Regions from separate parts of the Streptomyces tsukubensis genome, predicted to be linked through region 2. Evidence: riboswitches for the same ligand, from Rfam matches in the RefSeq annotation. Region 2 holds a riboswitch; the other holds the start of a gene.
What was found. Region 2 has a riboswitch for glycine ahead of gcvT (glycine cleavage system aminomethyltransferase GcvT). Riboswitches for the same ligand answer to the same signal wherever they lie in the genome.

Region 1: linked by a shared signal. The riboswitch ahead of gcvP (aminomethyl-transferring glycine dehydrogenase) and the one ahead of gcvT (glycine cleavage system aminomethyltransferase GcvT) in region 2 are both predicted to bind glycine.

Annotation. Positions count from the first base shown of each region.
Region 1 covers NZ_CP020700.1:1,110,854-1,114,251, forward strand. The annotation lists gene gcvP (aminomethyl-transferring glycine dehydrogenase) at 1-1,996, opposite strand, end outside; glycine riboswitch at 2,058-2,179, opposite strand; glycine riboswitch at 2,180-2,276, opposite strand; gene B7R87_RS03545 (PRC-barrel domain-containing protein) at 2,413-2,787, shown strand; gene B7R87_RS03550 (DNA polymerase IV) at 2,706-3,398, opposite strand, start outside.
Region 2 covers NZ_CP020700.1:5,802,845-5,806,242, forward strand. The annotation lists gene glyA (serine hydroxymethyltransferase) at 1-130, opposite strand, end outside; gene gcvH (glycine cleavage system protein GcvH) at 151-528, opposite strand; gene gcvT (glycine cleavage system aminomethyltransferase GcvT) at 687-1,802, opposite strand; glycine riboswitch at 1,977-2,071, opposite strand; gene B7R87_RS24140 (ATP-binding protein) at 2,470-3,261, shown strand; gene B7R87_RS24145 (enhanced serine sensitivity protein SseB) at 3,368-3,398, shown strand, end outside.

The sequences.
Region 1 (3,398 bases), 4.7 Mb from region 2:
CGACGTGCTCCTCGAACACACCGTGCGTCGACGGGTAGGTGATCATCAGTACGGAGAGTTCGTCGCGGTACTGCTCGATCTTGGCGCGCAGATCGTCGATGTCGACCTCGCCGTCGTCGGCGGTCTTCACCACGACGACCTTCATACCGGCCATCACCGCGCTCGCGGCGTTCGTGCCGTGCGCCGAGGACGGGATGAGGCAGATCGTACGGGCGGTGTCGCCGTTGGCCCGGTGGTAGGCACGGACGGCGAGGAGCCCGGCCAGTTCGCCCTGGGAGCCGGCGTTGGGCTGGATGGAGACCTTGGCGTAGCCGGTGACCTCGGCCAGCCGCTCCTCCAGCTCCCGGATCAGCGTCAGATATCCGGCGGCCTGGTCGATGGGCGCGAAGGGGTGGATCCGGCCGAATTCGGGCCAGGTCACCGGCTCCATCTCGGTGGTCGCGTTCAGCTTCATCGTGCAGGAGCCGAGCGGGATCATGCCCCGGTCCAGCGCGTAGTCGCGGTCCGCGAGCCGTCGCAGATAACGCAGCATGGCGGTCTCGGAACGGTGCTGGTGGAAGACCGGGTGGGTCAGGTAGTCACCGGTCCGCTCCAAGGCCGTGGGGAGGGCGTCGGTGCCGGCTGCGTCGAGGGCCTCGATGTCGGCGTCGACACCGAAGGCGGCCCAGACCGCGGTGACCGCGGCCCGGTCGGTGGTCTCGTCGCAGGCGACGGAGACATGGGCGTCGTCCACGAGACGGAGGTTGACCCCGCCCTCGCGGGCCGCGGCGACCACGTCGGCGGCCCGGCCGGGTACGCGTACCGTCACCGTGTCGAAGTACTGACCGTGGACGATCTCGGCACCGCCCGCCGCCAGACCCGCGGCGAGCACGGTGGCGTAGCGGTGGGTGCGCCGGGCGATGGACCGCAGCCCGTCGGGGCCGTGGTAGACCGCGTACATCCCGGCCATCACCGCCAGCAGCACCTGGGCCGTACAGATGTTGCTGGTGGCCTTCTCGCGGCGGATGTGCTGCTCACGGGTCTGGAGGGCGAGGCGGTAGGCCTTGTTGCCGTCCGCGTCGACGGAGACTCCGACGAGGCGTCCGGGGAGGCTGCGGGCGAACTTCTCGCGGACCGCCATAAAGCCCGCGTGGGGGCCGCCGAAGCCCATCGGGACGCCGAAGCGCTGGGTGGTGCCGACGGCGATATCGGCGCCGAGCTCCCCGGGGGAGGCCAGCAGGGTGAGGGCGAGCAGATCGGTGGCGACCGTGACGACGGCCCCGAGGCCCTGCGCCTGCTCGATGACCGGCCGCGGATCGCGGACGGCGCCGGAGGCGCCCGGGTACTGGAGGAGTACGCCGAAGACTCCGCGTTCCGCGATCTCCGCCGGGATGCCGTCACTGAGATCGGCGGTGACGACCTCGACCCCGGTCGGCTCGGCGCGGGTCTCGATGACCGCGATGGTCTGCGGCAGGACATCGGCGTCGACGAGGAAGACGCCGTCCTTGACCTTGCCGACGCGCCGGGAGAGCGCCATCGCCTCGGCGGCGGCGGTGCCTTCGTCCAGGAGGGAGGCGCCGGAGGTGGGCAGACCCGTCAGCTCGGCGACCATCGTCTGGAAGTTCAGCAGCGCCTCCAGCCGGCCCTGCGAGATCTCCGGCTGGTACGGCGTGTACGCGGTGTACCAGGAGGGGTTCTCCATGACATTGCGCAGTACGACCGGCGGGGTGAAGGTGTCGTAGTAGCCGAGGCCGATCATCGACTTCAGGACGGTGTTGCGGTCGGCGAGGGCGCGCAGCTCCGCAATGACCTCGGGCTCGGTGCGGGCGTCCGGCAGTCCCAGCGCCCCGGCGCTCTTGATCGCGTCGGGCACCGCGGCGGCGGTCAGCTCGTCCAGCGAGCCGTATCCGACCTGCGCCAGCATCTTGGCCTGGGCCTCGGCATCGGGTCCTATGTGGCGGTGCTCGAAAGGCGTTCCCCGCTCCAGGCTCCGGAGGGGAATGCGGTTGGCGGTCATACAGGCGGCCTCCTGGTCTGCTACGACCCGGTGAGGGGCACCCCGGCGGATGCCCGGGACGGCCTCCCCCTCTGTCATCTCAACCTGAGAGCTTCACCGGTCCGCCCGTGGCGGGGGCGCTCCGGCTTTCACCGTCGGTGAGAGCGGCTGCCGTACGGCACCCGCTCCACTTTCCAGAGTGACCTCGCCCGTGCGGTACAGGTGCCTGAGAGATTCCGGGGAGGATTTGCTCCTTCGGCGCCACCGTCGTCCTGCCGGTGGACTCTCCCGCGCGGGGTCAACAGCCGCTGCCAGCCTACCAGCGCACTCTTCGGCCGGAGTGGTTCGTGATCGCTCAAGTGGCCGACGTCCGCGTTGTGCACTTTCGTGGATTTTGAACGTGTTGGGAACAGCAGTTGCGACCTGTAGGAGGGACCGTGCAGACCGATATGGATCCGCGCAGCCTGATCGGCCGCAAGGCTTACGACCGCGACGGAGTGAAGATAGGAACCGTCGACGAGGTGTATCTGGACGACGCCACCGGGTCACCCGAATGGGCCGCCGTCCGCACCGGGCTCTTCAGCCGGGACGCCTTCGTCCCCCTGGAACCGAGCACGATGGTCGGTGACACCCTCCGCGTCCCCTATGAACGGACCCTGATCAGGGGCGCGCCGGGCTTCGGCGTCGGCCGCCACCTCTCCCCCGAGCAGGAGCTCCAGCTCTACCGCCACTACGGGATCGAGCTGTCCGCCCCGCCCGATCCCGCCGCCCCCGACCGTTCCTTCGGCTCGGTCGCAGGCGAGGAGGGCTGACCCTCCGGCGGCTCCAACTGCTCCGGCGAAACCAGCTCGGGGGCCTCGGGCGCCGCCACCAGCGGCAGCGGCTCGGAGGGGGTGAGCTCGGGATCGTCGACCCGGAAGGTCCGCACCCGCCCGATCTCGCCCCGGGGCACCTCGAACCGCACGGTGACCCGCCCGACGCCACTGCCCTGCACCCATCCGGGGCCGTGCTCCGCATGCCGTACGTCCTGCCCCGGGGACCACTGCCGTACGGCGCCGGGCCCCGGGCCGCCCCGGGCGTCCGGGGCGGCTCCGGGCGGCCGGCCCGGCTCCGGCGGGTGCCCGGTGTCCGTACCGGTCGCGTCGTCCGGTCCCGGGCCTGGGGCCACACCCGCGATCAGCCCCGCGGCCTGGGCGAACAGATCCTCCTGGGTCCAGTCGGCGAGCCCCGAGACCCCGACTCCGAGCAGCCGCACTCCCCCGGTGGTGTCCACCCCCTCCAGCAGCCGTGCGGCGGCTTCCCGCACCACCACGGGGTCGTCCGTGGGCCCGCGCAGCGTCTCGGAGCGGGTCAGCGTCGAGAAGTCGTACCGCCGCACCTTCAGCACGATCGTCCGCCCCGAGTGCCCGGACGATCTCAGCCT
Region 2 (3,398 bases):
TCACCGCGACCGGTGCGAAGTTCTCGGAGGCGATCATCTCCAGCGTGGACTGCTGGCGGTGGAGCTCGGCGTCGACGGCGGCGGCGACATCCGGGTCCAGCTCGTGGAGAGGGGTATTGAGAAGCGACATATCGGTAGGTATCCCTGTCGTCAGCTCTTGGTGAACTCGGCGTACTCGTCGGCGGAGAGCAGATCGTCCGGCTCCTCCGCCACGCGCACCTTGAACAGCCAGCCGCCCTCGAAGGGCGCGCTGTTCACCAGCGAGGGGTCGTCCACGACGTCCTGGTTGATCTCCGTGACCTCGCCCGACACCGGGGAGTACAGGTCACTGACGGACTTCGTGGACTCCAGCTCGCCGCAGGACTCGCCCGCGGAGACCTGCGCGCCCACTTCGGGAAGCTGTGCGAACACGACATCACCCAGTGCGTTGGCCGCGAACTCGGTGATCCCGACCGTCGACACGCCGTCCTCGGCGGCCGTCAGCCACTCGTGCTCCTTGCTGTAGCGAAGCTGCTGGGGGTTGCTCATGGGGTGAATTCTCCTGTACGCGGACGGTGCGGATGAACGGACCCGGACCGTGGCGACGTGCATCTGGTCACGTACGGCGTCCGGGCGGCCATGGGGCGGGGAAACAGGGAAAGACGGATGAGGCAGAAAGAATGAAGAGGAGAGGAGGCGCGGGTGGGTTACTTCTGCCGGCGGTAGAAGGGGAGCGCCACGACCTCGTACGGCTCGTGCGCACCGCGGATGTCGACCCCGACCCCGGCGGTCCCGGGCGCGGCGTGCGCGGCGTCCACGTACGCCATGGCGATCGGCTTGCCGAGGGTGGGGGAGGGGGCGCCGGAGGTGACCTCGCCGATCACCGCGCCGTCCGCCACCACCGGATATCCGGCGCGCGGCACCCGGCGGCCCTGGGCGACCAGTCCGACGAGGGTACGCGGCGGGGTGCCCGCGGCCCGCTCGGCGGCGGCCTCCAGCGCCTTGCGCCCGACGAAGTCGCCCTCCTTCTCGAACTTGACCACCCGGCCGAGACCGGCGTCGAAGGGGGTGAGCGCGGTCGTCAGCTCGTGCCCGTACAGCGGCATCCCCGCCTCCAGGCGCAGCGTGTCCCGGCAGGACAGACCGCAGGGCACCAGGCCCGCGTCCGCGCCCGCCTCGGTCAGCGCCCGCCACAGGCCCTCCGCGTGCTCGGGCGCCACGAAGAGTTCGAAGCCGTCCTCACCGGTGTAGCCCGTGCGGGCGATCAGCGCCGGAACCCCGGCGACCGTGCCCGGCAGGCCCGCGTAGTACTTCAGCCCGTCGAGGTCGGCGTCCGTGACGGACTTCAGGATTCCGGGGGCCTCGGGGCCCTGGACGGCGATCAGCGCATAGGCGTCGCGGTCGTCGCGCACCTCCGCGTCGAAGCCCGCGGACCGCTCGGTCAGCGCGTCCAGCACGGTCTGGGCGTTGCCCGCGTTCGCCACGACCAGATACTCCGTGTCACCGGTCCGGTACACAATGAGATCGTCGAGGATGCCGCCGTCCTCGCGGCAGATCATCGTGTAGCGGGCGCGGCCGGGGCCGACCGTCGAGATGTTGCCGACCAGCGCGTAGTCCAGCAGGGCGACGGCCTGAGGGCCGGACACGGTGATCTCGCCCATGTGGGAGAGGTCGAAGAGCCCGGCCCGGGTGCGTACGGCCTGGTGCTCCTCGCGCTCACTGGCGTACCGCAGCGGCATGTCCCAGCCCGCGAAGTCGGTCATGGTCGCACCCAGGGAGCGGTGCAGGGCGTCGAGGGCGGTACGGCGGGGGGCAGTGCTCATGAACGGGTTCTCCCAGGCATGACGGATTCCATGACGACGAGGACGTTCCTCCCCATCTGTCATCGGAACCTGAGAGGTTCGTCGCGACCCCGCGTACGGATGGACGTACGGACGGGAGGGCGCGACTTGCACCTTGGGTGGGGCCGGCGATGCGGCCCGCTTTTCAGATCTGCCTCATCGCACGCGGTACGGGGCCTGAGAGATTCAAGGGAGGAACTTGCTCCTTCGGCGCCCGGAGTCGTGCTCCGGGTCTCTCCCGCGCGGATTCGAACGGCCGGTATGCAGTTGGCGCGCACATCATTGCACGCAGAACGGGAAGTGCGGGAGCCCCGGCCCGGTTGTTCTCGATACGGGGACGCCCGGGGGACGGCTCTAGGGCTTGTGGAGACGGCTGGTCACGGGCGCGCGGCGGGAGCGGCGCGCGGACGGGCGCACGACAGCGGGGAACCGCTACGGGTGTGACACCGGTCTTACCGGGGAAAACGGCGCTGTGCGGGGCGAAGCCGGGAGAAACGCACGACACGACAGGAGGAACGTGAGACGGATTCGAGGAGCAACACGGGAAATGCCGGAAAAATCGCTTGCATCTCATTACCATTTCTTTACGGTCCGTTGATGCTCCATGGGCATGTGTGTGGGTGACCCGACCATGGGGGAGGAGGGTGTGATGACGTTGCAGCGCTCCAGCGCCTACGCCACGACCGCGGGGGTGCCCGCACAGCCGGCAGCGCCCGTGCGGGAGCGGGTGGGCGCGCACGCACCGCCCGTGCTGCGCGATCTCCGGGGCCGCGCGGGCCGCGGGCCGCGGGCGCTCACGTTCGCGGCGGGCGATCTCGTGGTGGTCTCCGGGCTGCCCGGCAGCGGAAAGTCCACCCTGATCAAAAGGGCGGTCGCCGCGGCGGGAGCCCGCCCGGCCGCCGGTTCCGGTTCGGGTTCCGTTTCCCCGGGCGGACCGGACGCTCCGGAGGGATCCGATACCGGGGCCGGTCCCGGTATCGCGACGGAAGCCGGTCCGGCCTGCGGAATCGACTCCCAGGACACCCGGGACCGCTGGGACGCGGCCGTGCCCCGCCTCCTCCCGTACGCCCTCTACCGCCCCTTCGTCCGCCTCGCCCACTACGCCGGGCTGCGCCGGGCGCTCCGGTCCGGCCGGTCCGTCGTGGTCCACGACTGCGGCACCCAGGCCTGGGTCCGGCGCTGGCTGGCCCGCGAGGCCCGCCGCAGAGGCACCGGACTCCATCTGATGCTGCTCGACGTCCCGCCCGAGGTGGCCCGCCAGGGCCAGCGGGAGCGCGGCCGCGGGGTGTCCGGATACGCCTTCGCCCGCCACCGGCGGGCCGCGGGCCGGCTGATCGCCGACGCCGAGGCCGGCCGGGCCCCGGCCGGCTGCGCGTCCGTGATCCTGCTGGACCGCCCCGCCGCGACTGCGCTCGACCGGATCGGCTTCACCGCGGGCTGACCCGCCCGGAGCCCTCTTCCGCCGCCCGTACCTCGTTCCCGTACCACTAGAGTCGTCGGCACACCGAGCGGGGACCCGGGGGGCCGGGGGGAGAGGGCGAACAGGGATGAACGTGGCGGAGCAACCGGACTCGCGAC